Regions from separate parts of the Lysinibacillus sp. NPDC093197 genome, predicted to be linked through region 1. Evidence: predicted binding sites of a transcription regulator. Region 1 holds the regulator's gene; the other holds the start of a gene.

Region 1 (9,833 bases):
TTCTAATAGCGGTAAAACTTCTTGGATATTCGTAATTTTTTTATCTGTAATTAAAATGTATGGGTTATCAAGAACCGCTTCCATTTTATCTGTATCTGTTACCATGTAGTGAGACGCATAACCGCGATCGAATTGCATACCTTCTACTACATCTAATTCAGTTGTGAAACCTTTAGATTCCTCAATTGTAATAACACCATCATTACCAACACGTTCCATTGCTTCTGCAATTAGTTGGCCTACTTCGTCGTCAGCTGCTGAGATTGCCGCAACTTGTGCGATTTCCTCTTTATTGCTTACTGGACGAGAAATAGCATGTAATTCTGTAAGAGCTGCTGCTACCGCTTTGTCGATCCCTTTACGGATTCCTACAGGGTTTGCACCAGCTGTTACGTTTTTAAGACCTTCACGGATAATCGCTTGTGCAAGAACTGTTGCAGTAGTTGTACCATCACCAGCGATTTCATTAGTTTTAGAAGCAACCTCTGCTACTAATTTTGCACCCATGTTTTCATATGGATTTTCAAGTTCAATTTCTTTTGCAATTGTTACACCATCATTTGTAATTAATGGTGAACCGAATTTTTTTTCTAATACGACGTTACGACCTTTAGGACCTAATGTCACTTTTACTGCATTTGCTAATTTATCTACACCTTGAAGCATTAATGCACGAGCTTCTTCTGAGAATTTAATATCTTTTGCCATTTGAATTTACCCTCCTGAAATGGAATATTCGTTAAGCCTAATTAATATAATAACTATTATTCAATAATTGCAAGAATATCACTTTCACGTAAGATTAAGTATTCATTGCCTTCATATTTAACTTCTGTACCTGAGTATTTAGAGAAAATAATGTGGTCGTCAACTTTAACGTCAAGCTCTACACGTTGTCCGTTTTCTAATATACGACCTGTCCCAACTGCTACTACTTTACCCTCTTGTGGTTTTTCTTTTGCAGAGTCTGGTAGTACAATTCCAAATGCAGATTTTTCTTCTACCTCGATTAGTTCGATGACAATACGATCTCCTAGTGGTCTTAACAAGTGAAACAACCTCCTATTAATTAAATATTTCTTAAAAGTTTATTAGCACTCTATATCAACGAGTGCTAATACATTTATTATGATAATCAATCAACTGTTTTTTTGCAAGTCAGAACTACGAAAAATTTTGTTTTCTTTCCATATTCCTCTACAATAGAAAGGTAGCTTATGAATGGAAAGGATTTTGACTGTGAATAATACTTTAAAAAACGTACAGCATAAAAAAACGGCTCTCTATGTTTTAATCATTTACATTGTCATGCAATTATCAGGAAAGTGGTTACTTTTACCGTTTCATAAATTTGTGATGAGTACAACGGGTTTACCTCATGCACAAGCGGCCCCTATTACACAAGGCTGGTATATCGCACTCAGCTTTGCCATTGCATTGATTTTAAGTTTGATTTTAACTACTCGCGATAAATCGTTTTGGGATATCTATCAAGGTAAAAAGGAGACTATTCCACTTACAATCGTGTGGGGAGTGTTAGGTTTCTTCCTTGTATTCTTCGGGCAAATGATTGGTGCAGCTATTGAGATGGCTGTGTTCGGAATCGAGGGTGGCTCACAAAACACAGCTGATATTGTGGCGATAGCAAAAGGTGCTCCAATTGCCATTTTAGCGATAGTTGTATTTGGCCCAATTTTAGAGGAATTCGTCTTCCGTCGTGTTATTTTCGGCTCGCTTGTCCAAACGACGAACTTCTGGGTGGCAGCCATAGTCAGTGCCATTTTCTTTGCGCTAATTCATTTTGATTTTTCACATATTCTGTTATATACGATTTGTGGTTTAATCTTTGCTTTCTTATACCATAAAACAAAAAGGATTTGGACATCAATTATTGCGCATGTCATGCTGAACGGCTTCGTTACACTTGTACAATTAAACGCAGAACCGTTGCAAAAATTTTTAGATGAACTGCAAAAAATGCAATAAAAAAAGAGCTAGATGTGGAAAACATCTAGCTCTTTTTATTAGTCATTTAATTCTTCAATTTGTCGTCGTTGTTCAGCTAACAAACGCTCAACTTGCTCGCGTTCTGCTTCTTTACGCTCTTCCTCTAAAAGTAATGCCTCGGCTTTTAAAAACTTACGATAGCCTCTGCGTGCAATGATAATACTAATTTCATAAATTACAAATAGCGGAATTGCTACGATAACGTTTGAAATAAAGTCTGGTGGTGCAAGAAATACTGCAATAACGATTAACACAAAATATGCATACTTTCTGAATTTCACCATCAATTCAGGATTTAATATACCTAAACGTGCTAAAAATAATGTCACAACAGGTAATTGAAAAATGATTCCGAACGGCATGACTAGGCGAAACAAAAATGAAAAATATGCGTTAATCCCAATTGTTTGTTTGATTTCTAAATCCGCAGATAAGCCCATCATAAAGTGCATGACATATGGGAATAAAACATAATAAGAAAATGAAGCTCCTGCTAAAAATAGAAAGAACGAATATGGAATATATTTTAAAGTAGCCTTACGTTCTGTCTCATGTAAACCTGGTGTAATAAATAACCAAATTTGATGAAGAAGCAACGGTGAACTTATAACAAACGCTATAATGACTGTCACTTGCAAATATACGACAAGGGGATCAGTCACTTTAAACGCGTTTAAAGTTAGTTGCTCTGCTTCTTTACTATATTGAATATGTTTAATTAATGGTTCGGCTAGATAAAAGCCAACTATAAGTGCAATAACAAAGAAAACAGCGCAAATAAAGAGCCGTTTTCTTAGTTCTTCTAAATGCTCTACGACTGTTAATTCTCTTGGATTCATATTAACTAGACATCCTTAACTTACTTAACGTTATCATTTTCTTTATGTTCAATTATTTTCTTTTTTGTATCGTCATCGTCATCAGCTAGACCTTTTGTTGCATTTTTAAATTCACGAAGTGTAGAACCCATTGCTTTACCTAGCTCAGGTAATTTCTTTGGTCCGAATATTAGAATTGCAACCACACCGATAATAACTAGGCTAACTGGTGTAAAAGCACTTAAGTGCACAACCATTGCAGCCACCTCCTCTTATATATATATCATTTTAACTTAAATATTTTCGTTTGGCGAATTTATTTCAATAGTTTAAACACCATCAATTGTAACAGTTTACAAATTTGTGAATACCTTTATTTATCGCTATTTCGTATTAAATAAATAAGCGCTTGTAATTCTACCGACAAATCTATCGTTAATAATTTCATAGTATCTGGTACGGTAATACGCTCTGGCGTAAAGTTTAAAATGCCTTTTGCATTCATTGCTGCTAATCGATCAGCCATCTTCTGAGCAGAGCGCGAAGATACTGTTAAAATAGCAAGGTCTGCTCCATATTCAGCATACTTTTCTTCTAATAAATCAGGATGATAAACGGGAATATTGCTTATCATTTTCCCTTCTTTTGGTGCCTTTGAGTCAAATGCAACCACAATATGAGTGTTATGATTTTTTTGGAAATTATACTTTAAAAATGCATTCCCTAAGTTCCCCACACCGATTAACGCTACTTTTGTTGTCTCATGCTGATCAAGTGTTTGGCTAAAAAACTTCAATAGATGCTGAACATCATAGCCATATCCCTTTTTGCCAAGCGCACCGAAATAAGAAAAATCACGACGAATCGTTGCAGAATCGATTTTCATCGCCTCGCTCAATTCCTTCGATGAAATACGTTCCATTCCTTCTTGCGCAAAGTTTTGGATAAATCGATAGTAAAGAGGAAGTCTTTTAGTTGTGGCTTGTGGAATTTTTACTTCTTGTTTCAAACTTTTTCCTCCTTATAAACACATCAAATTCACCTAAGCGTATTTGAATACTCATTTTGAAACATGCTTATATGAATCAATTACTTTTCAGCGTACATGCATCTAGAATTTTTTGAGCATGCTTGAAATTCTTCTCATAAAATCTATGACATCCGCTGGGCCGCTAACTTGATTCAGACGGGTTTCAACCCACACTGAGTTCAATGCATATCATATTCATCACCCACTTATAAAAGTGGAGGATTTCCCTTTAGTTAACGGCGTGTTTTACGCCACTAACTAAAGAGAAATCGTTTCAATCTTACATGACAGCTTAGAATAAGTAAAGCACTGACATTGCAAGCAATTCCGTCATCCTTTACACTAAGAAAGAATTGAGGTGTCAAGAATGATTGTATTACAAGTCAATCAACTATATAAATCCTTTATTGCAGATGAAATTTTAAGTGGTGTCAAACTAGAAGTTCAACACCGTGATCGTGTAGCATTAGTCGGACGTAACGGGGCTGGTAAATCCACTTTACTAAAAATCATCGCTGGTCAATTGTCATATGATTCTGGCGATATTATTATTCCAAAAGGCGTTCAAGTTGGCTATTTAGAACAACATGCGGGTCTAAACTCAACTTTATCAATTTGGGACGAAATGATGACAATTTTCGAACCGCTTCTTGGACAGGAAAAGACATTGCGCTCCCTTGAGCAACAAATGGCTGATCCAGCGGTTTACGAAAATCCAGAAATGTATGCAAAGGTTATGTCCGAATATGACCAATTACAGCATGATTTTAAAGATGCAGGAGGCTATCAATACGAATCTGATACGCGTTCTGTTCTTCATGGTATGCAATTTTACCCAGAGGATTATGAAAAAGCAATTAGCTCATTGTCAGGAGGTCAACGAACTCGTTTAGCTCTTGCAAAGCTTCTATTAAGTAAGCCAGATTTATTAATTCTCGATGAGCCTACAAACCATTTAGATATTGAAACGCTATCTTGGTTAGAGACTTATTTAAAAGGCTATGAAGGCGCTATTTTAATCGTTTCACATGACCGTTACTTCTTAGACCAAGTTGTCTCCATCGTCTATGAAGTTTCTCGTCATCGCGTTACGAAATACACTGGAAACTACAGTGCTTATTTAGATGAAAAGGCGAAAAACTATGAGCGCGATGTAAAAATGTTTGAACGCCAGCAAGATGAGAAAGCAAAGCTTGAGGATTTTATTCAAAAAAATATAGCCCGTGCCTCTACGACCAAAATGGCACAAAGCCGACGCAAAATGCTCGAACGTACGGAATGGATGGACTCTCCTGACGGTAACGAAAAATCTGCTAGCTTTGGCTTTACGATAGAGCGACAAAGTGGCAATGATGTGCTCTCTATTGACTCTTTAGCTGTTGGCTACGGTGACAAGCAAATATCTAGTGGCATCACACTACGAGCTTTTCGTGAAGATCGCATTGCACTAGTTGGACCAAATGGTGTTGGTAAATCGACATTATTAAAAACGATTGTCAAAGATTTATCCCCACTTGCAGGGGACATTCGTTATGGTACCAATGTGCAAATTAGCTACTACGACCAAGAACAGGCAAAGCTCTCTAGCAATAAAAGCGTTTTAAAAGAATTATGGGATGAATGGCCATTAATGAACGAAAAAGACATTCGCACTGTACTTGGTCGCTTTTTATTCAGTGGAGAAGATGTAGATAAAGCCGTCAATTCTTTATCTGGTGGTGAGAAGGCTCGATTAGCATTGGCAAAATTAATGATGCAAAAGGCGAATTTCTTAATTCTCGATGAGCCTACCAACCACTTAGATTTAGATAGTAAAGAAGTGTTGGAAAATGCCTTAATTGATTATCCTGGAACGCTCCTCTTCGTATCACATGACCGATATTTTATTAATCGAATTGCAACGAAAGTTGTTGAGCTATCTGGTGAAGGTTCTTTTGAATACTTAGGTGATTACGATTACTATCTTGAGAAAAAACAGGAACTTTTTGAAATTGCTCAAATGAAGGCTGCTTCTCAACCACAAATACAAGCAACAGCTCCTGAAAAGACCTCTACTTCCAAAATAGATAGAGAGGCAAAAAAACGTGAGCGGCAAATTAGACGTTCAATAGAAGAATTAGAGATCAACATGCAAAAGGCAGCTACAGAAATCGCTCGTTTAGAAGAAGCTCTCTGTGATCCTGAAATTTTCACTGACCATGAGAAAATTTCACAACTACAAGGTGAATTAGCTACTATTAAAGAGCAGCATGAAGTCATTGAAATGGAATGGCTCGAACTAAATGAGGAACTAGAAAATATTATTTTATAAAATCTCAAAAAGCCATATGCTATGTCATATGGCTTTTTTCTTTACTCGCCTTTATTTTTCATATATATTGGTCAAGTGCTATTTTTCGACAAAAAATGCCCACAACTTTATACACACTATAAAACTAGTAATACCAACATATCAACAGACTTTTCCACACTGTCCACAATTTCAAATTATTTAATCCACATCGTTCTGTGTAAAATGGGCTACTATATATAGAATAATCACAACTTATACACAAGTTATCCACAATTTGTGCATAAGTACGAATGTTCGCAGTTTTTTTATGCACTTTTTTCACACTTCCTGTGGATAATTTTCTGAAAAATTTGTCAATTATTTATTTTTCTAATATAGGTATATATTTTCTAGCATTATTCGTGATTTTATATACCATAATATTTTTATAAAAATAAAAAAAGAGACGACTCAGCTAAAACTCTGAGCCATCTCATTCAAGTGCTTACTCAACCCACGATTTCAATTCCATACCAGGTCGACCATTCATCATCATATTTCCACGAACACCTGCTTCAAACATCGGGGTTGCAGCAGCCCCTATCATTGCTGCATTGTCTGTACATAATTTCAATGGTGGTACAAAAAAGGGAATGCCCTCATTAGAAAATACCGCCTCAAGGGATGTACGCAAACCTTTATTAGCAGCTACACCACCTGCTGCGATTACTTGCTTAACTTTATATTCACGCGCTGCACGCAATGTTTTTGCAGTTAGTACTTCAACTACACTTTCCTGAAAGCCTTTTGCAACAGCTGTTGGAGAAATCTCTTCACCACGTTGATCCATATTGTGCTTATAGTTAATTACTGCTGATTTTAAACCGCTAAAGCTAAAATCATAGGATTCTTCCTCAAGCCATACACGTGGAAAAGCTACGGCTTCTTGACCTTCATGTGCTAACTGATCTATACGAGGACCTCCTGGATACGGTAAGCCTAACACGCGTGCAACTTTGTCATAAGCTTCTCCTGCCGCATCATCCCGCGTTTCTCCTATCACTTCAAATGAGCCATGCTCTTTCATATAAACAAGCTCCGTATGTCCCCCTGATACAACAAGGGCTATTAGTGGAAACTCCATTGGTTGGACAAGTGCATTGGCATAAATATGACCCGCAATATGATGTACGCCCAAAATCGGTACATTGTTTGCGAAGGCAAACGCTTTTGCTGCGTTAATGCCAATTAACAGTGCCCCTACCAGACCAGGGCCTTCTGTAACAGCTACTGCATCTAAATCAGATGGCTGCATATTTGCTTGTTTTAACGCCTCTTCAATAACAACCGTAATTTGCTCTACATGATGACGTGATGCAATCTCGGGTACTACGCCACCAAAACGCTTATGACTCTCAATTTGTGAAGCAACTACATTTGAAACAATTTCAGAACCATTACGAATAACAGCCGCTGCCGTTTCATCACAGCTGGACTCAATTGCTAAAATAATTCGATTTTCCATTATAAATTCACCCACATGACTAGGGCATCCTCCCCGTTATCTGTATAGTAACCTTTACGTATGCCACCATCTTGGAAGGCAAGCTTGCGGTAAAGATTTTGTGCCACCGTATTCGTTTCACGTACCTCTAGACTCATAACGTCCATTCCATGCTCCCGTGCAATACGCATCGCTTCCCGCATTAAGCCTTCTCCAATTCCACGACCACGAGCTGCCTCGGTAACAGCCACATTTGTAATTTGAGCCGCATCTATGACCATCCACATTCCACAAAAACCTATTATGCTATTGTTTTCATCTACTGCTAAAACATAGTGTGCATATTGATTTTCATGCATCTCATAGTAAAAAGAATCCAATGTCCATGGCGTCGGGAATGTAGCAAGTTCAATCGCATAAACCGCTGGTACATCCTCTGATACCATTTTACGATACATTACATTACTACTCATGTGCCTTCTCCTTTTGCTCTTTTAACCAGTTTGCTTCAGCCTCAGCAATACGTTTATATTGCGGAGTAAAATGATGGACTTCCTCTAGACTCGGTAATTTCGCTGTGCTTGCTAAACTAATCGCTGCACTCGCACGTGGCAAATCTTCATGAAGAGGTGCACGATACGCATTATGTCCAAGGACTTCAACAATTTTATCCCAAAATAGATCGACATCTACTCCTACAAATAAAATAGGTGCATCTAAAGCCTTCAAATGGGCCAACAGTCCTTCAATATGATCATGATAATCCTCTATAACTACATCCAACTTCGACCCTTTATAGACAGCTGTGTATACATTGCCACGACGTGCATCAAATATAGGACATATTAGTCCATCAAAAAGCGCTGCATTTGCTGCTAATACTTTTAAGCTTGAAACACCGACTAATGGCTTCTGTAATGTCCATGCTAATGTTTTAGCAAGCGTTACACCAATTCGTACTCCTGTATATGACCCTGGCCCTTCTGATACAGCTATTGCATCTAACTCATTTGGCTTTACACCAACATTAGCTAGTATCGTTTCAATTGCTGGCATTGCACCTGCAGAATGCGTTAACTTTATATTTTGTACAACCTCTGCCAACACTTTTCCATCCTTAACAACTGCAACAGAAAGTGGCGCATTCGCTGTTTCAATTCCTAACCAAATCATCTCATTAGCTCCTCACATATTGCTTCATATCGCTTGCCATAAGGCATTAACACAAATCGTCGTTCGTATTCACTAACACGGTAAATTTCAATTGCTAAACGCTCTTTAGGTAAATCTGGTTCAATTAAATGTGCCCACTCAATAACGGATACCGCATCACCATAAAATAGCTCGTCCCACCCAAGATCCTCATCACTTTCCGCCAAACGATATACATCTAAATGATTAAAGGGCAAACGCCCCTCATACTGTTTCACAATAGTAAACGTAGGGCTATTAACCGTTCTAGTTACACCTAGACCTTTTGCTAAAGCTTTTGTAAATGTGGTCTTCCCAGCACCTAAGTCGCCCTCTAAAGTAATTGTATCCTGTGCCATAAGTAAATTTGCTAGCTTCATGGCAAAGTGCTCTGTATCTTCTAGTGAATTCATTATTTTTTCAAATTTCATCTCTATGTCCTCTCCTAGCTCATTACTTCTAGTTTACCGAAACACATGCAAATGTTCAAAGCATCGAGTGATTTTCAAAAAAATAAACACGTCCTCTTTCGAAGACGTGTCTACTCTCTTGTTGAATATCCCTTCAGCGCAATAACCTCTTTATTTACTAATTGATTATCTTTAAATTGAACGATATAGGCTTGCGTCAAAAGTATTTCATCATTCCATCGGTAATAATCACTTTTAATCGTCTCGCTTGGGCTACCACCAGCTATTTCAACTACATCCATATAACTCATACCTAGTTGTAATTGCTCAAATTCATTTTCATTCATATTTTTTTGCCAATGATACGAATTCGATTCCTCTATATCAATAATTGGAACTCCGCAAGCTACTTTAAGTATAAAGATTAACCAAAGTATGCCGAAACGTATCCCTATTGACACACCTCCGTCCTCCCGTGCGAAACCTATACTGTCTATACATATGCAACGGAAAAGGATTTAGTGCAATTCTTTTAGTGTATCCCGCTATTCCTTAGGCTTTACTTGCGATTTCTGAAGCTCAATCAGCGATTCGACAAACA
Region 2 (22,075 bases), on a different contig from region 1:
ACGACGTCTCGCGTATGTCGGCATTACGCGTGCAGAGGAACGGTTGTATTTAACATGTGCGCAATCTCGAACGATTTTTGGTCGTTTAAGCTTTAACAATGCTTCCCGTTTCTTACGTGAAATTTCAGAGGATATTTTAGAATCCATCTCAAAAGGTGGTCCAAAGCCTGAAGTTCCATTTGGCTCAAGTAATCGTTCGGCAAGTGGTTATCAAAAGAGGACACTTGGCTCGCAACAGCATACACAACCAGCAACGGCACGCCTGCAAGCAACTGGAGGTGACCAATTTGGTTGGAAAGCTGGAGATAAAGCGATTCATAAAAAATGGGGAACAGGTATGGTTGTTAGCGTAAAAGGTGAGGGTGATAGTACAGAACTAGATATCGCTTTTCCACAACCAATTGGTATTAAGCGATTACTAGCGCAATTTGCACCTATTGAAAAAGCGTAAGCGGAGGAACTTAAATGAACGAAATTGAACAGCGCATAGCGGAGTTAAATAAATTATTGCATGAATATGGGCATGCGTATTACGTGCTAGATAATCCTCTTGTTGCAGATAGTGTATATGACCAACTATTACACGAACTCATTGCATTAGAAGAGGCAAATCCTTCACTAATTTACCCAGATTCACCGACACAGCGCGTCGGCGGTGCTGTCATAGAGGGATTTAAAAAAGTGACGCATGATTATCCGATGCTAAGTCTGTCCAACGCATTTAATGAAGCGGACTTGCGCGAGTTTGACCGTAAAATTCGTCAAGCAATCGGAGATCACTTTTCCTATGTATGCGAACTAAAAATAGATGGTCTAGCGATTTCTCTTAAATATGAGAATGGTGTTTTTGTCCAAGGAGCAACACGCGGTGATGGCGTTATTGGTGAGGATATTACAGCAAATTTAAGAACAATTCGTGCTGTGCCACTTCGATTAAAAGAACCAATTACGATTGAAGTGCGCGGTGAAGCATATATGCCTAAAAAGTCGTTTGAAAAATTAAATGCACAGCGCGCTGAAAATAGTGAAGAATTATTTGCAAACCCTCGAAATGCTGCTGCTGGTTCATTACGTCAATTAGATCCAAAAATTGCAGCAAGTCGTCAACTATCAACCTTCATTTATGCAATTGGAGGAGATGGTGAAGCGTACGGCATTGATGGGCATGGCGAGATGCTAGATTATTTGGAAGGGCTTGGATTCCCTTCAAATAAAGAACGTCAACGCTGTGCTTCGATTGAAGAGGTTTTGTCCTTTATTGAAACGTGGACAGAAAATCGCCCGAATTTAGCCTATGAAATAGATGGTATCGTAATCAAAGTCGATCGTTTTGCGCAGCAGGATGAACTTGGCTATACAGCAAAAAGTCCACGTTGGGCAATTGCCTACAAATTCCCTGCAGAAGAAGTTGTAACAACGTTGCTTGATATCGATTTAACAGTAGGTCGAACAGGCGTCGTGACACCAACGGCGATTTTAACACCTGTACAAGTAGCGGGAACTACTGTGCAACGAGCATCTTTACACAACGAAGATTTAATTCGTGATAAAGATATTCGAATTGGGGACACAGTCATTATCCGAAAAGCGGGCGACATTATCCCACAAGTAGTTGGTGTATTACTAGAGCAACGTCCAGAGGATTCCATTCCTTATGAAATGCCAGCAAATTGCCCTGTTTGCGATAGTGAGCTTATTCGAATTGAGGGAGAGGTTGCCCTGCGTTGTGTAAATCCAGCATGTTTTGCACAAATTGCTGAGAGCATTAAATACTTCGTTTCCCGTAACGCCATGAACATTGACGGACTTGGTGAAAAGGTTGTTGAGCAGCTGTTGCGTGCAGATTTAATTCATGATGTATCTGATTTATATCAGTTAACAGTAGAGCAGTTAGTCGAGCTAGAACGTATGGGCGAAAAATCAGCTACAAACCTAGTGAATGCTATTCAAGCATCGAAGGACAATTCAATGGAACGTCTACTCATTGGTTTAGGGATACGACATGTTGGCGAGAAGGCGGCAAAGATTGTCTCAGAGCAATTTGAGACGATGGAAGCGGTAATGGCTGCAACTGAGGAGCAGCTTATAGCAATTCATGAAATTGGCGATAAAATGGCATCTTCCCTCGTTGAGTATTTTGCCAATGAAGATGCACGTGCTGTTATTCAGCGTCTTGCTGAGGCTGGTGTCAATATGACCTATAAAGGCAAAAAGGTAGAGGTAGTCGTAGGTGACAATCCATTTGCAGGCAAGACAATCGTGCTAACTGGTAAACTTGAGCAATTGACACGGAACGATGCAAAGGCGAAAATAGAAGAGTTAGGTGGAATTGTCACAGGAAGTGTCAGTAAAAAAACGGATCTTGTTATTGCAGGTTCGGATGCAGGGTCTAAACTGACAAAGGCAGAACAATTAGGTATTGAAGTTTGGAATGAAGACGACCTAATTGAGCAACTAACTTAAACAATACGTAAAAGATATAGCACTGGCAGATGTTTGCTCTTAAATGAGAGCGGTATAGAAAATTTGTCAAAGGTGAATCTGATAATTAGTAAAGGGGTACTAAAATAATGAAGTCATTTCGACTCATTCCAGCAATTGTAGCTGCTGCAATGCTAGTCGGCTGTGTGCCTTCGAATAAGAAGGAGACAGAGCTTACACAGGAAACGCAACAGGAAAAAGCGGAAACAACGATTATTCCTAGTCTACAGATTGATGAATCTTTCTATAAAACACTAATACCATATAAAGAAAGTGCAAGCCGTGGGTTAGTCGTTTCGAATATTTACACGAAGTATGATATGAAGGAAGTAGAAACAGGATTAATGCGTCTTTCTCAAAATGAGTTTGACACTGAAAATTATTACTTCCAAGAAGGCCAATATTTAGCTGAAAGCACTGTAAGCTCTTGGCTAGCACGTAGTTCACAAACGGAGGATGGTTTAAATCCTCCAACAACAGATGCTATGACACCAGAAGAACGTGCAACAAAAGCACCTATTTATTTATCTCATATTGTTGAGCAAAATTATTTAAAGAAAACGGATGATAATAAGGTGAAATTAGCTGGTATTTCAATAGGGCTATCTTTAAATTCTATCTATTATTATCAAAAAGAAAAATATGGTGAGTATTACGAGGAGCCTATTCCTGAGTCTGCTCTTGTTGAGCAAGGCAAAAAAATGGCGGCTGAAATTGTTTCCCGTATGCGTACACGTGATGAATTAAAAGATGTACCGATAGTCGTTGGGTTGTTTAAACAGCAGGCTCGCAATGAAATTATTCCAGGTACGTATTTTACTTATGGTGTTGCAAAAGAGGGGCAAAATGATATTGGCGATTGGCAACCTCTTGACGAAGAATATGTGATGTTCCCAACAGATGATACACATGATACTTATCGAGATGTTAGTAATAACTTCAAAAACTTCAAACAAGATGTCGATAAATATTTTTCTAACTATACAAGTGTTATTGGCACAGGCTTCTATCAAAATAAAAAAATACAAAAGCTAACAATTGAAATTCCAATTCAATTTTTCGGCACTGCTGAAATTATAGGCTTTACACAATATTTAACGGGCGCCCTAATTAATCAATTTGATAATATAAATGTCGAAGTGAGCATTACTTCAATTAATGGTCCAGAGGCTTTAATTATGAAAGAAGCGAATGATAAAGACCCGTATGTACACGTTTATGAGTAAAAAATAGTCAGCCTTGTGCTGGCTATTTTTATGTATAATCGCACTTAAATCCAATAAGTGTTCGTTTAATAGAATTTGGACAATGTACATCATACGTAAGTAATGGTTCGTAAAGCTTTTCTGAAATCCAGATCAGTTAACAATTATAGCTACGTTCAACAAAAGAAGACATCTTTGGACAACACTTTGTTATAGTAGTGAAAGTTTCTGTATTTTTGGTGAAAGTTGTGATTTTTAATAGGAAAAATGTTATGATTATTGGCATGGTTAACTTTATTCAACCCTATTGTTATCAACAAAAACAATGAATTGGATCGTATTCGGAGGTGTAAAAAATGGCAAAATTAACAAAAGAAGAAGTTAAGCACGTTGCGAATTTAGCACGTCTTGCAATTACAGAAGAAGAAGCGGAAAAATTTGCTGAGCAACTTGGGAAAATTACTGACTTTGCAGAGCAACTAAACGAGTTAGATACTACAAATGTTGAACCAACAACACACGTTTTACCATTGGTAAACGTAATGCGTGAAGATGTGGCAACAAAAGGTCTAGACCGTGATGTAATGATGTTAAACGTGAAAGAACAAGAAGATGGTCAAGTAAAAGTACCAGCTATCATGTAATACTAAAAAATAGGAGGATTCCTCATGACGTTATTTGAACGTTCAGCAAAGGAGCTACAAGCTGAAATTAAAGCTGGTAACCTAACAATCGCTGACTTAACAAAAGAAGCATATGAACGCGTAACAAAGCTTGACGGCGATGTACAAGCATTCCTTGCTTCAAACGAAGAAAAAGCAACTGCACAAGCAGCTGAAATGGACAAAGTGCCATTTGAAGAACGTGGACCACTTTTTGGTCTTCCTATTGGTGTAAAAGACAATATCGTAACAGAGGGCTTAGAAACAACTTGTGCTTCTAAAATCCTTGAAGGATTTATGCCAATTTACGATGCGACAGTCGTTAATAAGCTACGCGAAGCTGGCATGATTACAATCGGTAAATTGAACATGGACGAGTTTGCAATGGGTTCTTCAAATGAAAACTCATTCTATAAAACAACAAAAAATCCATGGAACTTAAATCACGTACCAGGTGGTTCTTCAGGTGCATCTGCGGCAGCAGTAGCAGCAGGCGAAGTATCATTCTCACTTGGTTCAGATACAGGTGGTTCAATCCGTCAACCAGCAGCATATTGCGGTGTCGTAGGGATGAAACCTACATACGGTCGTGTATCTCGATTTGGACTTGTGGCATTCGCTTCTTCGTTAGATCAAATCGGACCAATTACACGTAATGTTGAAGACAATGCGCTTTTACTAGAAGCTATTTCAGGATTAGACACTAATGATTCAACATCAGCAAATGTAGAAGTACCAAACTTCGCAGCAGCACTGACTGGCGATGTAAAAGGTTTACGTATTGCTGTACCAAAGGAATTTTTAGGTGAAGGTGTTGGCGAAGCGGCACGTCAATCAGTACTTGATGCACTAGAAGTACTAAAAGGCTTAGGTGCGACAGTAGAAGAAGTATCACTTCCTCATTCTAAATATGCACTTGCAGCGTACTATATCCTTTCTTCTTCTGAAGCGTCATCAAACCTTTCTCGTTTTGATGGTATCCGTTACGGTTTCCGCGCAGAAAACGTTAATAACCTAATGGACCTTTACAAAGAAACACGTGCACAAGGCTTTGGTGATGAAGTAAAACGTCGTATCATGCTAGGAACTTATTCACTTAGCGCTGGTACTTACGACGCTTATTACAAAAAAGCACAGCAAGCACGTACACTTATTAAAGCAGACTACGACAAAGTATTCGAAGACTTTGATGTAATCATTGGACCTACGGCACCAACGCCAGCATTTAAAATTGGTGAAAATGTTGATGACCCAATGACGATGTATGCCAACGATATTTTAACAATTCCTATGAACTTAGCGGGCGTGCCAGCAATTTCAATTCCATGTGGCTTTGAAAACGGTCTACCACTAGGCTTGCAAATCATTGGTAAATACTTCGATGAAGCAACAATTTACCGTGTAGCGCATGCGTTCGAGCAAGCTACTGCGTTCCATAAAGAAGTTCCTCAAATTTGGGAGGGAAAATAACATGAACTTTGAAACAGTCATTGGTTTAGAAGTACACGTTGAGTTAAAAACAAACTCAAAAATCTTCTCGCCAGCGCCAGCTCACTTCGGTGCTGAACCAAATACAAATACAACAGTAATCGACCTAGGTTATCCTGGTGTCCTTCCTGTCTTAAATAAAAATGTTGTAGATTTCGCAATGCGTGCAGCTCTTGCACTAAACATGGAAATCGAGCAAGAAACAAAATTTGACCGTAAAAACTACTTCTATCCGGATAATCCGAAAGCATATCAAATTTCACAATTCGATAAGCCAATTGGTAAAAACGGTTGGATTGATATTGAAGTAGATGGTTACACAAAACGTATCGGTATTACGCGCCTTCATATGGAAGAAGATGCTGGTAAACTATCTCATGCTGGTGACCATTCATTAGTGGACTTTAACCGTCAAGGTACACCGCTTGTAGAAATCGTTTCTGAGCCAGATCTTCGCACAGCAAATGAAGCGTATGCTTACCTTGAAAAATTGAAATCAATTATTCAATATACAGATGTTTCAGACTGTAAAATGGAAGAAGGTTCACTACGCTGTGATGCCAACATTTCAATTCGCCCATATGGCCGAGAAGAATTTGGTACAAAAACAGAGCTTAAAAACCTTAACTCATTTAACTACGTACGTCGTGGTATTGAGCACGAAGAGTTACGTCAAGCGGACGTATTACTGTCAGGTGGCGTGATTGATCAAGAAACGCGTCGCTTTGACGAAAAAACAGGTAAAACTATTTTAATGCGTGTTAAAGAAGGAACAGATGATTATCGTTACTTCCCAGAGCCAGATTTAGTGCGTCTGTCAATCGATGATGAGTGGTTAGAGCGCGTAAAATCAGAGATTCCAGAACTTCCAGATGCTCGTAAAAAACGTTATGTTGAAGAATTAGGATTAACACCTTATGACGCTGGCGTTCTTGTTATTTCTAAAGAAATTTCTGATTTCTTTGAAGCGATGATAGCTGAAGGAGCAGATGCAAAACTTTCTGCAAACTGGTTGATGGGTGATGTTTCTGCATATTTAAATGCTGAACAAAAAGATCTTAAAGATACTGCGTTAACTCCAGAAAACCTAGCAGGCATGGTGAAATTGATTACAGACGGTACAATTTCTTCTAAAATCGGTAAAAAAGTATTTACTGAGTTAGTCGAAAACGGTGGTTCAGCTAATGACATCGTGAAGGCAAAAGGATTAGTTCAAATTTCTGATGAGGGTGCATTATTAGCAATCGTAACAGAAGTATTAGATAACAATGCACAATCGATCGAAGACTTCAAAAATGGTAAGGATCGTGCAATTGGCTTCTTAGTTGGACAAATTATGAAAGCTACAAAAGGCCAAGCGAACCCACCAATGGTCAACAAATTATTACAACAAGAAATTGCAAAACGCTAATTTTTTTGATATTTCGATGAGTCAAGAGAGTGTATTCACTTTCTTGGCTTTTTAAATGTAAAAATTGTACATACTAACAAATCGTAACACTAAATAGTTGTCTAAAAAGAGTATTCATAGCAAAATATAGAATAGAACAAACACTTCATTTAAAAAGGGGATAAGTATATGAAAACTGAACAACAATATTTTGAAGAAGCCATTTCAATTCAACAATATATGGAAAACATGACAACGCTTAAAGAAGATAGCTTCCGTATTTATGATGGCTTTGAAGTGCCAATGAACGATGGTTTTGTCGCTTTATTAAAAGACAAGCAACCTAAAATTTTAACAATTACTGAAGATTGGTGCGGAGATGCGATGTTAAATAATCCAATTATTCGCCGTGTTGCAGAGGCAGCTGGATTAGATATGCGCACCGTTTTACGCGATGCAGATACAGATTTAATCGACCGTTACTTAACAAACGGTGGCCGTGCAATTCCTATGTATATTTTACTTAATGAATCAGGTCAAGTTATCGGTAAATGGGGACCACGTGCGCCTGAGTTACAGGATATTGTTGTGAAGAAAAGAGCTACATTACCAGACAAAGAAGATCCAACTTTTGAGGAAGCACAAAAAGCACTTTACACTGAAATACGTGAAGATAATATTACGAACAAAGCAAATTGGACATATGTATACGAAGATTTCAAAAAACATGTAACAGCAGCATTACAATAATGGAGCAATTGGCTTAGTCAAAGGTGTAACGTACAATACGCGCTCGTACGGGCGTATTGAAAGCATATGGTGTAATTTGTTTTGCAAGGCGTAGAACTTCGCATTAATCATCAGTGCAACATTTCAATGGTTTATTCGTTGAAAGTATTAGAATCTTATGAAGCAGGAAGGTATGTTATGAAACGAGCAAGAATCATTTATAATCCTACATCTGGGCGAGAAGCGTTTAAAAAGCATTTACCAGAAGTATTGGAGAAACTAGAGGTAGCAGGCTATGAGACATCATGTCACGCAACGACTTGTGAAGGCGATGCTATAGAAGCAGCAAAAAACGCAGTAGAACGTGGTTTTGATATTATCATAGCAGTTGGTGGAGATGGGACGTTAAATGAGGTTGTTTCTGGTGTCGGGCAATTTGAAAAACGTCCGAAGATTGGCTTAATTCCAATGGGGACAACGAATGATTTTGCACGTGCCGTCCATATTCCACGAAATATTGATGAAGCCGTTGATATTATTATTAAAGGCGATACCTTACCAGTAGATGTTGGATTGTTAAATGGAGAACGCTATTTCATCAATATCGCTGCTGGGGGACGTATTACTGAGCTAACGTACGAAGTGCCAAGCAAAATGAAAACAATGCTAGGGCAGTTAGCTTACTATTTAAAAGCGGTTGAAATGATTCCATCTATTAAGGCATCACATATGCGTATTGAATATGATGGTGAAGTATTTGATGGAGATGCAATGATGTTTTTATGTGGCTTAACGAACTCTGTTGGCGGCTTTGAAAAGCTTGCACCAGATGCGAGCATAAACGACGGTTACTTTACATTATTAGTATTGAAAAAAGTGAGCCTTCCAGAATTTATTCAACTTGCGGCAATGGCGTTACGAGGCGAACATTTAAAGGATGATCGTGTTATTTATAAAAAGGCAAGTGTTGTGAAAGTTACGACGGAAAACGAAGTGCATTTAAATCTAGATGGCGAATATGGTGGAGATGCACCTGCAACATTTGAAAACTTGAAGCGCCATATTGAAATTTTTGTACCGATTGAAGATATTCGGGAGGAAGATCGGATTTAAATTAATCTTATGGAACAATGACAAATAAGTGTAAATAATTTTGTAAATTTACACTTATTTGTTTGTAATCCCCTCATAAATTGGGGTTGTGAACGAATTAAGAAAAATGTTTGGCGAATATGCGTATATTAAATGAACAAAATTTGAAACCTTTATAATAGGCCGAAGTTTCGGTCCATTATAAAGGTTTTTTTCGTTGAAATAGTGGAAAATATGGGTATGGATAAGGGAAAGGAAGTGGTGCAATTTGTATAAGTCACAGGAAAGAAAGCTTATTTGGTTAAGCTTCGGTGTTGCAATTATCATGCTACTTTCCATACTGGGAAGAATATTTGGTAGTTAGGAGGGTAATGAGATGATTAATGAATCAGCAGTCTTTTGGAGTCGTGCATTAACGGAGCTTACGTTATCGTTCCATATCATTTATGCAACGATTGGTGTCGGCGTGCCGTTAATGATTATGATTGCGCAGTGGACTGGATACAAAAAGAATGACGAGCATTATATTTTAATGGCACGACGTTGGGCACGAGGTTTCGTCATTACCGTTGCTGTAGGGGTCGTTACAGGTACAGCTATCGGATTACAATTATCTTTACTATGGCCGAATTTTATGCAACTCGCAGGGCAAACTATAGCATTACCACTCTTTATGGAAACCTTTGCATTCTTCTTTGAGGCCATTTTCTTAGGTATCTACTTATACACTTGGGATCGTTTCGATAGTCAGAAAAAACATATGCTCCTTCTAATTCCTGTTGCTTTAGGTGCATCAATGTCTGCAGTTTTTATAACAATCGTGAATGCCTTTATGAACGCACCACAAGGCTTTGACATAGTGGACGGTCAGCTCGTTAATATTCAACCATTTCTAGCAATGTTTAACCCAGCTATGCCAACTAAAGTAGCGCACGTGCTTGTTACAGCCTACATGACATCAGCATTTGTGTTGGCGGCAATTGCAGGCTACCGTATGCTTAAAGGCTCAGACCATATTTATCATAAAAAATCATTATTTTTATTAATGAAGATTGGTCTGGTGACATCAATTTCAGCTGCAATAATAGGTGACTTCTCAGGCAAATACTTAGCGGAATACCAACCAGAAAAATTAGCTGCGGCTGAATGGCATTTTGAAACAACAGATAAAGCATCACTTATTTTATTCGGTGTGCTAGATGGCGAGGAAGTAAAGTATGCCATTAAAGTACCTTATGCATTAAGTATACTAGCAGCTAATAATCCAAATGCAGAAGTGATAGGCTTAGACCAATTTGCGGAGGAAGACCGACCACCGCTTTATATTCACTATCTGTTTAATACGATGGTCTTTATCGGTATGTTCATGGCATTAGTTTCTTTAGTTTATGTAGTAGGGAAATTACGTCGTTGGCGGTTTATTCATTCGCGGTTGTTTAGATGGATTATTGTTGCAGGTGCACCACTGTCAATAATAGCGATTGAATCAGGCTGGTGGCTTGCCGAAGTTGGACGTCAACCGTGGATATTATACGGTATTATGCGAACACCAGAGGGCGCAACAACGAGCGATCATGTGGATTTAATGATGCTGTTATTCTCAGGTGTTTATGCGGTACTTGGAGTAGGTAGTACCGTTGTATTAATTCGCATGTTTAAAAAGAATCCAATTGAGCGTGAAATTGAAGATCGGAATATAGAAAAAGGCGGTGACATCATATGACATTAGAGATATTAGGAATTTCAGTATTGTGGATTTTCCTTTTTGGTTATGTGATGGTCGCATCCATTGATTTTGGTGCAGGCTTTTTCAATGCTTACAGTCTCCTTATTGGGAAAAACCATATTATAACGAATATTATTAAACGATATTTATCGCCTGTATGGGAAGTAACGAATGTCTTTTTAGTGTTTTTCTTTGTTGGGATTGTAGGATTTTTCCCTCAAACGGCATTTTACTATGGAACAATTTTGCTTGTGCCGGTTAGTATTTCATTAGTGTTACTTGCGATTCGTGGCTCGTACTATGCATTTGAATCGTATGGCGCACGAGGACATGTTGGTTATTCTCTGACATATGGCTTAACAGGTTTACTTATACCAGCCTCATTATCTGTAGTATTTGCTATTGCAGGTGGCGGCTATGTGGATATGGTGGAAGGGCAACCAGTATTAAATTATTGGACACTATATACGAGTACATTTGCTTGGAGTATTGTCGTATTAAGCATAGCAGCTGTTCTTTATATATCCGCAGTATTTTTAACGTGGTATGCACATAAAGCAACAGATGTAGAGGCAACAAATTTAATGCGAAAATATGCATTAATTTGGGCAGCACCATTAATGATTAGTGCACTGGGGATTATGTATGAAATGAAATCCATTAACCCTGAAAGCTATCAGCATATGGTCAACTTATGGTGGATGTTTGCTATTTCCGCAGTATTATTTATTATTACTGTCATATTGTTATGGATGCGAAAAAATTATGGGCTTGCTGTAGGACTATTAATCGCTCAGTTCGCAGTAGCGTTTTTTGCTTACGGTATCGCGCAATATCCATATTTACTGTATCCATATTTAACGATTTATGATAGCTTTACAAACACACAAATGGCCATTGCATTAGTTATCGTATTTGTTTTAGGATTATGCCTGCTTCTACCTTCACTATATTTATTGCTGAAACTATTTTTATTCAACAAAAATTATGTGACAGGGAAAGAAGACCATCATGCATAGGAGGTTATAGCGATGGAAAAATTTTTAATGTTTTATGCACCATTTATTGTCGTCATTCTCGGGATAATTGTGATGTTCTGGTGGGCACCAAAAGATGATTATGTAACGAAAAATAATGAAAAGAGTCGCGAATAGCGACTCTTTTTTAGCACTGTCTGGGCTAAGGTAACTATCAATTGAAGATACGCTAAGGAAAACGGGGAGCTCGTTCACATTGCGAGTCGTGGTCGCTCCAGGTCATTATTTTTTAGCACAGCTAGAATAGCGTGATAAATTCATGCCTTGTTCTTTTTTCCTCCGCTATCACATGCTACAATAAGAAGATTGAAATGGAGGATGTACGAATGTCAGCACCCGTAAAAAAGAATGACCAACTCACAGTTTATATAGAAGATTTAACACATGATGGCAATGGTGTCGCAAAAGTTGATGGCTATCCATTATTTATTCAAGGTGCATTACCGAATGAAACAGCAGAAATTCATGTTTTAAAAACGTTAAAAAATTATGGATTTGCAAAAGTGATAGAAATAATTCAACCTTCACCTGATCGAGTAGATGCACCTTGCGATTATTTTAAGCAATGCGGTGGCTGTCAGTTACAGCACTTATCGTACGAGGGGCAGTTAAAGTGGAAGGAAAATATGGTGCGGAATGTTATGCAACGCTTAGGCAAAATTGACGCACCCGTTTTACCAGTGAAGGGGATGGAGGAGCCTTGGCAATATCGCAATAAAGCCCAAATTCCATTTTCTACAAATGACGCGGGACAAGTCATTGCTGGTTTCTACAAAACAAAATCGCATACAATTGTCGATATGGACCGCTGTTTAATCCAAACAGGCGAAGCGGACGCAATTCTTTCGGGATTAAAAAAGGAATTAACGGCAATCGGTATTCAACCTTATAATGAAGCATCACATGAAGGGATGCTGCGTCACGTCGTTATCCGAACTGCACGTGCAACTGGTGAGGTTATGGTCGTACTCGTTACGAAAAAGAAAAAATTCCCGCAAAAAGAAGCGGCTGTAGCGAGCATATTAAAGCTATTGCCAAACGTTACATCTATCATGCAAAACATCAATAGCGATAAAACAAACGTTATTTTTGGTGATGAAACGATCAACCTTTGGGGCAATGATGTAATCATTGATTCTATCGGTGATGTGCGCTTCGAAATTTCGGCACGCTCGTTCTACCAAGTAAATCCTCAGCAAACGGAAGTGCTATACAAGCAAGCGCTAGACTATGCTGATTTACAAGGTCATGAACGTGTCATTGATGCCTACTGTGGCATCGGTACAATTTCATTATTCCTCGCTCAAAAAGCGAAGGCAGTAATGGGTGTCGAAATCGTCCCACAAGCCATTGAAGATGCAAAACGCAATGCAGAGCTTAACGGCTTTACAAATACGTTCTTTGAGGCAGGTCCAGCAGAGGAAGTGATTCCACGCTGGTATAAGGAAGGCAAAGAAGCAGATGTCCTTGTTGTAGACCCACCACGTAAAGGATGCGATGAAGCACTTTTACAAACAATTTTAGAGCAACGCCCAAAACGAGTTGTTTATGTATCATGTAACCCAGCTACACTCGCACGTGACCTTCGCATATTGGAAGATGGCGGATACAAAACGCAGGAAATTCAACCTGTCGATATGTTCCCGCACTCCACGCATTGTGAAGCAGTTGCATGGTTGGAGTTAGCTTAATATATGGGGTACACATATAATTCTTAATAATACGGATTATAATTTTAAAAGTAGAAAAGTTCCATACAGACCCTGATTTTGCAAATAACTTTTGCGAAATGGGGGTCTTTTTATATGGAACTTAATTGGAAAATATCATTGATTTATTTCATGAAGATATCCTATGCTTATCACAGGAAATTAGTTGCTTTTTATAGGGGCTTTCCATAAGTTTCATGACTTTTTATAAGGGGTCTTATTTTATGAGGGTTTAGAGAGTAATTTTTTATTTTACCTCATAATAAAATATGGTGTCAATAATAAATTTGTGATTTTTTAAAAAAATGTTATAATAGTCTTATAGTTGTTTTTTTCAAATCGTATTTCGAATTCCGCTGACCTTTTTTGCAGATAGAATTCGGATACGTTTTTTTTATATCCTTTACCTTAAGACAAAGGAAAAAATTTAAAACAGTTATTTAAGCTTTTAAGATAATAGGTCTAATTAATTTACTATCTAATAGTAACCGCGTTTTTATTCCAAAAGGAGGATTAGAATAATGAATCTAATCAATAAAAAAGTTACACATAAGCGTTTTGGCATGGGTAGTATAGTTAAACATAATGAGTCTATTATTGAAATACATTTTGCGTCGGAAAATAAAATGTTTGTTTTCCCTGATGTATTTGGAAAGTACCTAAAACTACATGATAAAAGTGATGCTCATTTAATCGAAAAAATAATACAAATAAAGGAAATGGAAAGAAAAGAGGAAGAAAGGAAGAAGGAAGAAGAAAAAAAACTACAGCGAAAAAACCTGAAACTTCGATTAGAACACGAAAAACTTATGAAACATCATAAACTCCATCCTGAATCACAAATGGTTTTTAGATGTGACATAGAAGAACAAAATAGTTCTGTTTCAGAGTGGAAGGTTTTTTCAGGCGCAATAAAAAGTGGTAATAACAAGGGGAAGCCAAACAAACCTATCCGCATGCACCAAAATAGCGCTGTCCTGTTAACAGCACTAGATCCTGGCATGCCTGAAAAAGACAGACGTATCATAGGTGTCTATATGGTGAATGAAGATTTTATCGGTAAGCTGTGTGAAGATGGAAATATTCCTGCCCATTCAAAATACAAACTCCAACTTTCAGAACAGGAATCGAATCAATTACTTTTATGGAAGTATTATACAGATAAAAAATCCCCTGACAAAATGACATGGAATTCAGGTAAATACCGTTATTTTGATAATGTATGGATGGCTCAAATTTTACTTGATATCGTTTCGTTGAAGAGTGAACCAACAGAACAAGAGCTAGCACAACGATTTTTTAAACATTTTTGTAAAATGAATCAAATAACAGATCATGATTTACCAAAGCCTAATGGCGCATTAATGCGTATTTAGACTTTAGCCTAAAGATAAGAATGACAGGACACTGACATAATCTTCTAGCTATCACTAATGCCGAACAGTGCTTTGCTCTGTTTGCTAATTAACATGTGGAGTTCATATAATTATTTAGCAAGAACGAATTCTTATTAATGGGATTCGTTCTTTTTGTATTAAAAAATGAATAAAGCTGTTTTTTGTTGAATTTATTGAGCTAACGAAGTGGGACTTTAATAAAATAAGCAAAAACCAAATATGATGAAGAAAATTGGCTCGATTCCACTTCCACTTCTTCGTGAGTGTGGAGCAAATCTCCGCCTATCTTAACTAGTTTTTTTTCGTGTGAGCAACTGTTAAAATTTTTTTATTTGAGTTAGAAGCATTACTAGAACTAGCTTAATTGAGGTTTTACCAAAATTTTCTTGTATGAAATTATAAATAATTTTGCTAAGATATCTTTTGAAATAATTTACCTTTAATACGGTCCAGAGAGGCTGAAAAGGGCTATATGATACTTTAAGTTATTATGCTAGTAATATCTTTGTTTATTCATGCCCTTTTGTCTGTTCTGACGAAAGGGCATTTATTTTGCATTTTAGCTGTGATTACACAACTAACGTACCTCTTTTAAAGGAAGTCCAGTGAGGCTTAAAAGGAGAATGGAAACGTTATATTTATATAGATACATCCATTCATTCGTAAATAAAAGAGATTTATTTCATCTAGAACATACTGGAGGAGAGTAGAATGGATTATCGAAAAAAAACCGTGGTCGCATCGGTAGCTGGTTTAACATTAGAAGGCATGGACATCATGTTTATCTCATTTGCGATGACAATGATTATTGCAGAATTTAACATTGATTTAGCAACGGGAGGACTTATTTCTTCTATAACGAATGTAGGGATGCTATTAGGAGGAATCGTTTTCGGAGTTTTAGCAGATAAGTATGGAAGGGTAAAAGTCTTTACTTATACCGTCATCTTGTTTGCCATTGGTACTGCTTTAACAGGATTAGCCACTAGCATTGAACAAGTGTACCTATTTAGATTTATCGCAGGAATAGGTGCCGGAGGAGAATATGGAATTGGTATGGCGCTTGTTGCAGAAGCTTGGCCGAAAAATAAACAAGGGCGTGCGTCTTCATATGTCAGTGTAGGTGCTCAATATGGTGTTATTTTAGCAGCATTACTAAGTGCCATCATTCTTCCTACTTTAGGATGGAGAGCATTATTCTTTGTTGGTGTAATACCTGTTATTTTTGCCTTTATCGTAAGGAAAAATTTAGATGAATCACCTGAGTGGCTCGCTGCTCAGAAAAACAAAAAGGCTAGTAAGAAAGATGAAAAGGGTAAGTTGGTACAATTGTTTGAAACGCCACGAACAGCGATTACAACAATCTCGTTAATCATAATGGCAACAGTTCAAATTGCCGGTTATAACGGATTAATGATTTGGTTACCATCGATGTTGCAACAGTCACAAGGTTTGTCTGTTTCAAGTTCTGCCATTTGGACAATTAGTACAGCGGTTGGCATGATTATCGGTATGTTAACCTTTGGACTATTTCTAGATCGATTTGGCGCAAAGCGTGCCTTTGGCGTCTTCCTTATTGCCTCAGCATGTGCTGTGTTTTTATACTCTTATGCTACGGGTAGTGTTGGTGTCCTAATAGGTGGTGCAATTGTCGGATTCTTCTCAAATGGTATGTTTGCTGGATATGGAGCATTGATTGGTAGTCTATATCCCGTTCAAATTCGAAGTACCGCAACAAATACAATTTTTAACTTTGGACGAGCTATAGGAGGCTTTTCACCAATCCTTGTCGGCTATATTTTACAAAGTTATGATATGAAAGTTGCGATGCTTTACTTAGCAGGTTTATATTGTATTTCCTTTATTGTCATGCTAATGCTTAAAAAAGATAATATAGGGAATGTAAGCGAAACTATATAACAATGTAAGTTTATTTAGTGTTTTAGGAGCGCTGTTTTTATCAGCAAATTTCGTAGCAGAGTTAATGAACTTTGGTGGCCTGACAGGATTTATGTTTGTTAACTTGTCAGTAATCGTATATTACTTCTTCCGTAAAAAAGAAAAGAAAATAATTCGATACTTATTAATTCCAGGGTTAGGGTTCGGTATTTGTTTCTACTTATTCATTAATTTATCACCGATGACATTGAAGATCGGCTTTTTGTGGCTTGCAATCGGTTTTATCTATGCTTTCTTTACGACGAAAGGCTTCAAAAAGAAACCACCAACTTTTTCAGAATTATAAAGTTTGTGAGGGTTGTGGCTTACGATGTGCCTACGGAAAGCATCGCCGTGGCGGATATCGACGAATTCCATTGATGTTATTTTTCTTCAATGTAAAATGAATTAAGCTTTAGCTAATCGCTCTTTAGCATAAATAAGATAGCACAAATTGATAGTAACGAAGGCGTGACTCCTGCGGAAAGTATCGCCGTAGCGGACATCAACGGTGATGCAAAAAAGTGTTAGATTGATGTAGTCAATCTAACACTTTTTCACTTTTGTTGCTAATTAATTTTGTTTAAGAAAGTCTTTATCCTGATAGGCTGGATTTGGATATTTATAAAAACCTTCCCCTGAAGATACACCCATTTTCCCTAAATCGATATACTCGGCTTTAATTTTTTCCGCTATGATTTTAGCCATTGGATTAATTTCTGCCTTCATCATATTTAAGTTATATGGTGTTTCCATACCAACGATATCTAAAAATCCGAACGGCCCTGATGGTGAACCAGTTGAAATCATCCAGTCTTTATCAATTGTATGTGGGTCTGCAATGCCATTTGCCCAAAGCTCCATACCAGCACTTAAAAAGGGTACAAGTAATGAATTTAAAATATAGCCTGGTTGTTCCTTCTTTAAATGGAATGGAATCATGCCAATAGTACGAGCAAATTCAATTACTTGTTCAGTGTACTGTGGATCAGTTCCTTCATGACCCATTACTTCAGCCGTATTGTTTTTCCAAATAGAATTTGCAAAGTGTAATGCTAAAAACTTCTCAGGTCGTCCTGTATATTGTGCAAATTGACTAGGTAATAGTGTGGAAGAATTTGATGCGAAAACAGTTTTTGCTGGTGCTACTTTTGCTAGTTGCTCATAAAATGATTGTTTAATTTCAATACGTTCTGGTACAGCTTCAATAACTAAATCTACATCAGTTACTGCCTGTGCTAAATCTGTGTAAAATGATAAGCTTTCTAATGCTTTGGCTGCACGTGCAGTATCATTAAAATAATCTCCGTATGTGTTCGATAACGATTGCATGCGTGGTTGCGCTGCTGCAATCGCATCATCGTTAATGTCATATACATTCACTTCATATCCAAAAAATGCCGTTTGAAAAGCAATTTGACTTCCTAATACGCCGCTACCTGCGACTAATATTTTTTTAAATTCCATATCTAGTACCTCATTTCTGTATTTGAATACCCTTACATAAATAGTGGAGCAAAATAACAAAATAAAGTTGTTACATCTAGAGTGTAAATGATAGAGTTAATGCAAAGATACCGGCAATTCAGGGTATATTAATTGAAAATAAACATGCAAATGTAGGTGTACTATGACTAAAATCAACTTTCAATATGTATTGTTTCATAAAATTCACCATCAGGATATTGCCTATGCGTGGAATAAGCATTTGCAAACGAAAAGAGAGTTAAATGAGCAAGAAATTATTCAAATTGGTTATTGGTATCGTTCTTGGTTGACGTTTTTAAATGGTCAGTTAAAAAATAAAACGATTCAACGCGAAGAACTTATTAACTGGGCGACTATGCATAGTCGACTTTTACCAGAAAAATTACTCACTATATTTCCTTCATTGTCTTATTACGCAACAAAAGATGTCCTTGTACAAATTAAGCACCCGAATACAGACGAAATGCTAAAGTATCACGAAAAAGTACTAGATGTATTACGTCTTGTAAATAGTAAAGTAATACAATCTCCACTAAAGGTTGAAATAAGTCTTGAAAGTTTGCTAAAGTTACAACGTTTTAGCAAATTGCTTATTCAATTAGATGGCGTAGATCATATACCAACTATTTTATCCAAAGCACAGGAAAACTTCGGATTTCAACGTGTCATTTTTCATAGCTATAATCCATGGCTCAATGAATTTTCAGGTGTATACGGCTCTGAGCTACACAAAGTACAAATGCTAAAAGGTAAGCTGGAAGAGGTGGCCGTTTTTGCTATTAAAAAGCCACTCTATTTAGAACAACCAGCGCCATATATAAATCCGATTGCAATAGAAATGTTGAATTTATCTACGATTATTTTTATTCCGATTCAGCAAAATGGACAATTATTTGGTTGGTTAACGTTTGACCAATGTGGAACGCCTTTTTCATATAATGAAGAAGAAATGCAATTACTTGAAGAAGTAGGGAACTTATTAGGCTGTTACTTTTCACGTACACGCAGTACACAACGTCTACTGCATGACTTAAAGTTAACGGATAAAGACTTGGCGGTTTTATTTTTATTAGCGGAAGGATTCAGTAATAAAGAAATGGCAGAGCTTCTCGTTTTCAGTGAGTACACAATTCGTGACTATATTCAAAAGCTACTAACTGTATTTAATGCAAAAAACCGTACACAAATAATTGCGACGGCTTTTCGAATGGCTGTTTTAGAATAAATTAAGCTTTGAATGAAAGGAAGAATCCTAAGAGAGGATTCGTTCAGACTATAGACAAACTCGAAGATTTTCGAGTTTGTCTATAGTCCTTTTTTTATTTAAAATTAATATAGAAGTGATGTCTCCTGCCGTTGATTTCTGCTACGAACGGGCGCTTTCCGCGTGGACACCGTAAGCCGCAACCCTCGCTAACGCGCGGTCTGTTGCGTCTTACGTACTGTGCGTTCCCGCAGGAGTCGCCCGTCCTCCGCTCCAATCAACGAGTAGGGAGCTTTATTTGTAGTTTTCAAATATGATTAAAAAGTGACTCTGTCAATTCTCTTCTTATTTGCTTAATATGCTTTTCCATAAGTTGTTTAGCTTGATTTGCATCGCCAGCTGCGATTGCCAAGTAAATTTCTTTATGTTCATCAATAGTCTCTTGCGTTCGTTCTACATCTTTCAAGCGTTGTGTTCGGGTAACTCGGATTGTATCTTGCATATGTTCGCTAAGGGTTTGGAACAATTGCGAGAAGATTGAGTTATGTGAGGCGAGAACAATACTAATATGGAAAATGAGATCAGCTTGTATACCTAGTTCCACATCATTTTTAACTTGATCCATCATTTCTAATGCATGACCAATGCGTTCTAAGTCTTCTGAAGTGGCACGTTGTGAAGCTAAAAAAGCACATTCTACTTCAAGTGTCTGGCGTAGCTCTAACATTTCATATACTAATTTTTTTTCAGTTTTTAAGATTGTAGATGAAAGCTCTTGTCCTACTGAATGGCTTTCCTGTGTTTTAACAAAGCTACCACTGCCTTGTTTAATTTCAATAATTCCTTTTATTTCAAGCTTCCGAAGTGCCTCCCTAACCGATGTTCGACTAACATTAAACCGACTCGCTAATTCTCTTTCTGTCGGGAGTTTTTCTCCAGGTTGTAATTCCCCATTTAAAAAATATTCATTTATTTGATCAACAATTACTTGATAGGCTTTTTTTCTTGGTTGCAGCATTACCTATGTCCTTCCCCTCAATTACCTAATATTATAAACGCTTTAATCATACAGAAATACTACATTGTTATCAATTAAAGAAAATTAATAATTATTGATATTTTCAGAATATTAAGTATAATAATAATGGTTGGACCAATTTCGTTATTTTGTAAATTGGTATGACATATATTATTTGCACAATCAAAACACCATAAACAAGTACTGTGAAGGAATGAGAGTAAAAAGGGGAGAAAAAAATGATTGCAACAAATGAGGAATTGGTGATTGCACTAAGAAGTGCTCTTTCTGAAAGCCAAGTAACAATCAATCAAACGATTTTAGAACAACATAGTAGTGATGAATCCTATCATAGAGTCAGTTTACCGGATATTGTTGTGTTTCCGACAACGACGGAAGAAGTGAGTAAGACAATAAATATAGCAAACCAATACAAAGTACCAATAGTGCCATTTGGTAGAGGAACAAGCTTAGAAGGACATGTTATCCCTTACGACCACGGGATAACGATAGATTTTTCCAACATGAACAAAATAGTAGAAGTTAGGGAGAAGGACTTTCTCGTAAAAGTTCAACCAGGGGTAACGCGTTCTCAGTTGAATAAAGAATTGAAAAAATACGGATTGTTTTTCTCTGTCGATCCAGGAGCAGATGCAACACTTGGGGGGATGGCAGCAACAAATGCTAGTGGAACAACATCTGTTAAATATGGAGTTATGCGCGACCAAGTTCGAGATTTAGAGGTTGTTCTTTCAGATGGTGAGGTAATTCATACTGGGAATTTAGCAGAAAAATCATCCTCTGGCTATCATTTAAATGGTCTATTTGTAGGGTCTGAGGGAACACTTGGTTGCTTTACTGAATTGACGCTAAAAGTCTATGGGCTTCCTGAACATGAAATGGCTGCTCGAGCATCGTTTAAAACAGTCAATGATGCTGTCGAGGCAGTCGTTAGTATTTTACAAGCGGGAATTCCCATTGCAAGAGTAGAACTGGTTGATGAACATTCGATGAAACAAGTGAACTTGCATAGTAAAACAGCTTATGAGGAGCAACCGACCTTATTTTTAGAGTTTCATGGAAATGAAGCTGGCTTAAAGCAAGACGTTGACTTTATGAAAGAAATTGTAGTGGAGCATAATTGTGAAAATATTGAATTTGAGTCCGATAATGCAGCTCGCAATCAGCTGTGGGAAGCTCGTCATAATTTAGCTTACGCCTATGTCCATGGACACCCAGGGAAAAAACTTATGGTGACCGACGTTTGTTTACCGATTTCAGAGTTAGCAGGGGCAATTGAACATGCAAGAGAAGCCCTTAATTTGTTAGCACTTACAGGGGGGATTGTGGGCCACGTCGGTGATGGTAATTTCCATGTTCTTTTAATGATTGATATGAATGATTGTGATGAAATAAAGAAAGCTGATGAATTCAATGAATTGATAGTAATGTATGCACTTGAAAGAGGGGGAACTTGTACAGGAGAGCATGGTGTCGGTATTGGGAAACAG

The links. Region 1 encodes Rex, which represses fermentation and respiration genes when NADH is low (regulators of the CRP and FNR family bind a similar motif). Its sites were predicted from a motif close to TTGTGAAATATTTCACAA; they were not measured.
Region 2: ACIP9G_RS20820 (cytochrome ubiquinol oxidase subunit I) is a predicted target of Rex. The motif match lies at 9,155-9,172, and genes of this name have one in related genera.

The regions. Positions count from the first base shown of each region.
Region 1 is NZ_JBIVOH010000013.1:387-10,219, reverse strand. Features, by position in the region: gene groL (chaperonin GroEL) at 1-708, opposite strand, end outside; gene groES (co-chaperone GroES) at 765-1,049, opposite strand; gene ACIP9G_RS21870 (CPBP family intramembrane glutamic endopeptidase) at 1,222-1,986, shown strand; gene tatC (twin-arginine translocase subunit TatC) at 2,025-2,846, opposite strand; gene ACIP9G_RS21860 (twin-arginine translocase TatA/TatE family subunit) at 2,867-3,082, opposite strand; gene ACIP9G_RS21855 (redox-sensing transcriptional repressor Rex) at 3,199-3,834, opposite strand; gene ACIP9G_RS21850 (ABC-F family ATP-binding cassette domain-containing protein) at 4,223-6,166, shown strand; gene tsaD (tRNA (adenosine(37)-N6)-threonylcarbamoyltransferase complex transferase subunit TsaD) at 6,633-7,652, opposite strand; gene rimI (ribosomal protein S18-alanine N-acetyltransferase) at 7,652-8,104, opposite strand; gene tsaB (tRNA (adenosine(37)-N6)-threonylcarbamoyltransferase complex dimerization subunit type 1 TsaB) at 8,097-8,804, opposite strand; gene tsaE (tRNA (adenosine(37)-N6)-threonylcarbamoyltransferase complex ATPase subunit type 1 TsaE) at 8,801-9,253, opposite strand; gene ACIP9G_RS21825 (hypothetical protein) at 9,364-9,693, opposite strand.
Region 2 is NZ_JBIVOH010000010.1:123,298-145,372, reverse strand. Features, by position in the region: gene pcrA (DNA helicase PcrA) at 1-451, shown strand, start outside; gene ligA (NAD-dependent DNA ligase LigA) at 466-2,463, shown strand; gene ACIP9G_RS20850 (CamS family sex pheromone protein) at 2,571-3,707, shown strand; gene gatC (Asp-tRNA(Asn)/Glu-tRNA(Gln) amidotransferase subunit GatC) at 4,043-4,330, shown strand; gene gatA (Asp-tRNA(Asn)/Glu-tRNA(Gln) amidotransferase subunit GatA) at 4,355-5,818, shown strand; gene gatB (Asp-tRNA(Asn)/Glu-tRNA(Gln) amidotransferase subunit GatB) at 5,820-7,247, shown strand; gene ACIP9G_RS20830 (thioredoxin family protein) at 7,416-7,976, shown strand; gene ACIP9G_RS20825 (diacylglycerol kinase) at 8,154-9,068, shown strand; gene ACIP9G_RS20820 (cytochrome ubiquinol oxidase subunit I) at 9,424-10,770, shown strand; gene ACIP9G_RS20815 (cytochrome d ubiquinol oxidase subunit II) at 10,767-11,792, shown strand; gene cydS (cytochrome bd oxidase small subunit CydS family protein) at 11,805-11,927, shown strand; gene rlmD (23S rRNA (uracil(1939)-C(5))-methyltransferase RlmD) at 12,137-13,501, shown strand; gene ACIP9G_RS20800 (malate synthase) at 14,041-14,895, shown strand; gene ACIP9G_RS20795 (MFS transporter) at 15,628-16,836, shown strand; gene ACIP9G_RS20790 (hypothetical protein) at 16,901-17,161, shown strand; gene ACIP9G_RS20785 (3-hydroxyacyl-CoA dehydrogenase) at 17,428-18,321, opposite strand; gene ACIP9G_RS20780 (LuxR C-terminal-related transcriptional regulator) at 18,485-19,567, shown strand; gene ACIP9G_RS20775 (FadR/GntR family transcriptional regulator) at 19,854-20,564, opposite strand; gene ACIP9G_RS20770 (FAD-binding oxidoreductase) at 20,804-22,075, shown strand, end outside.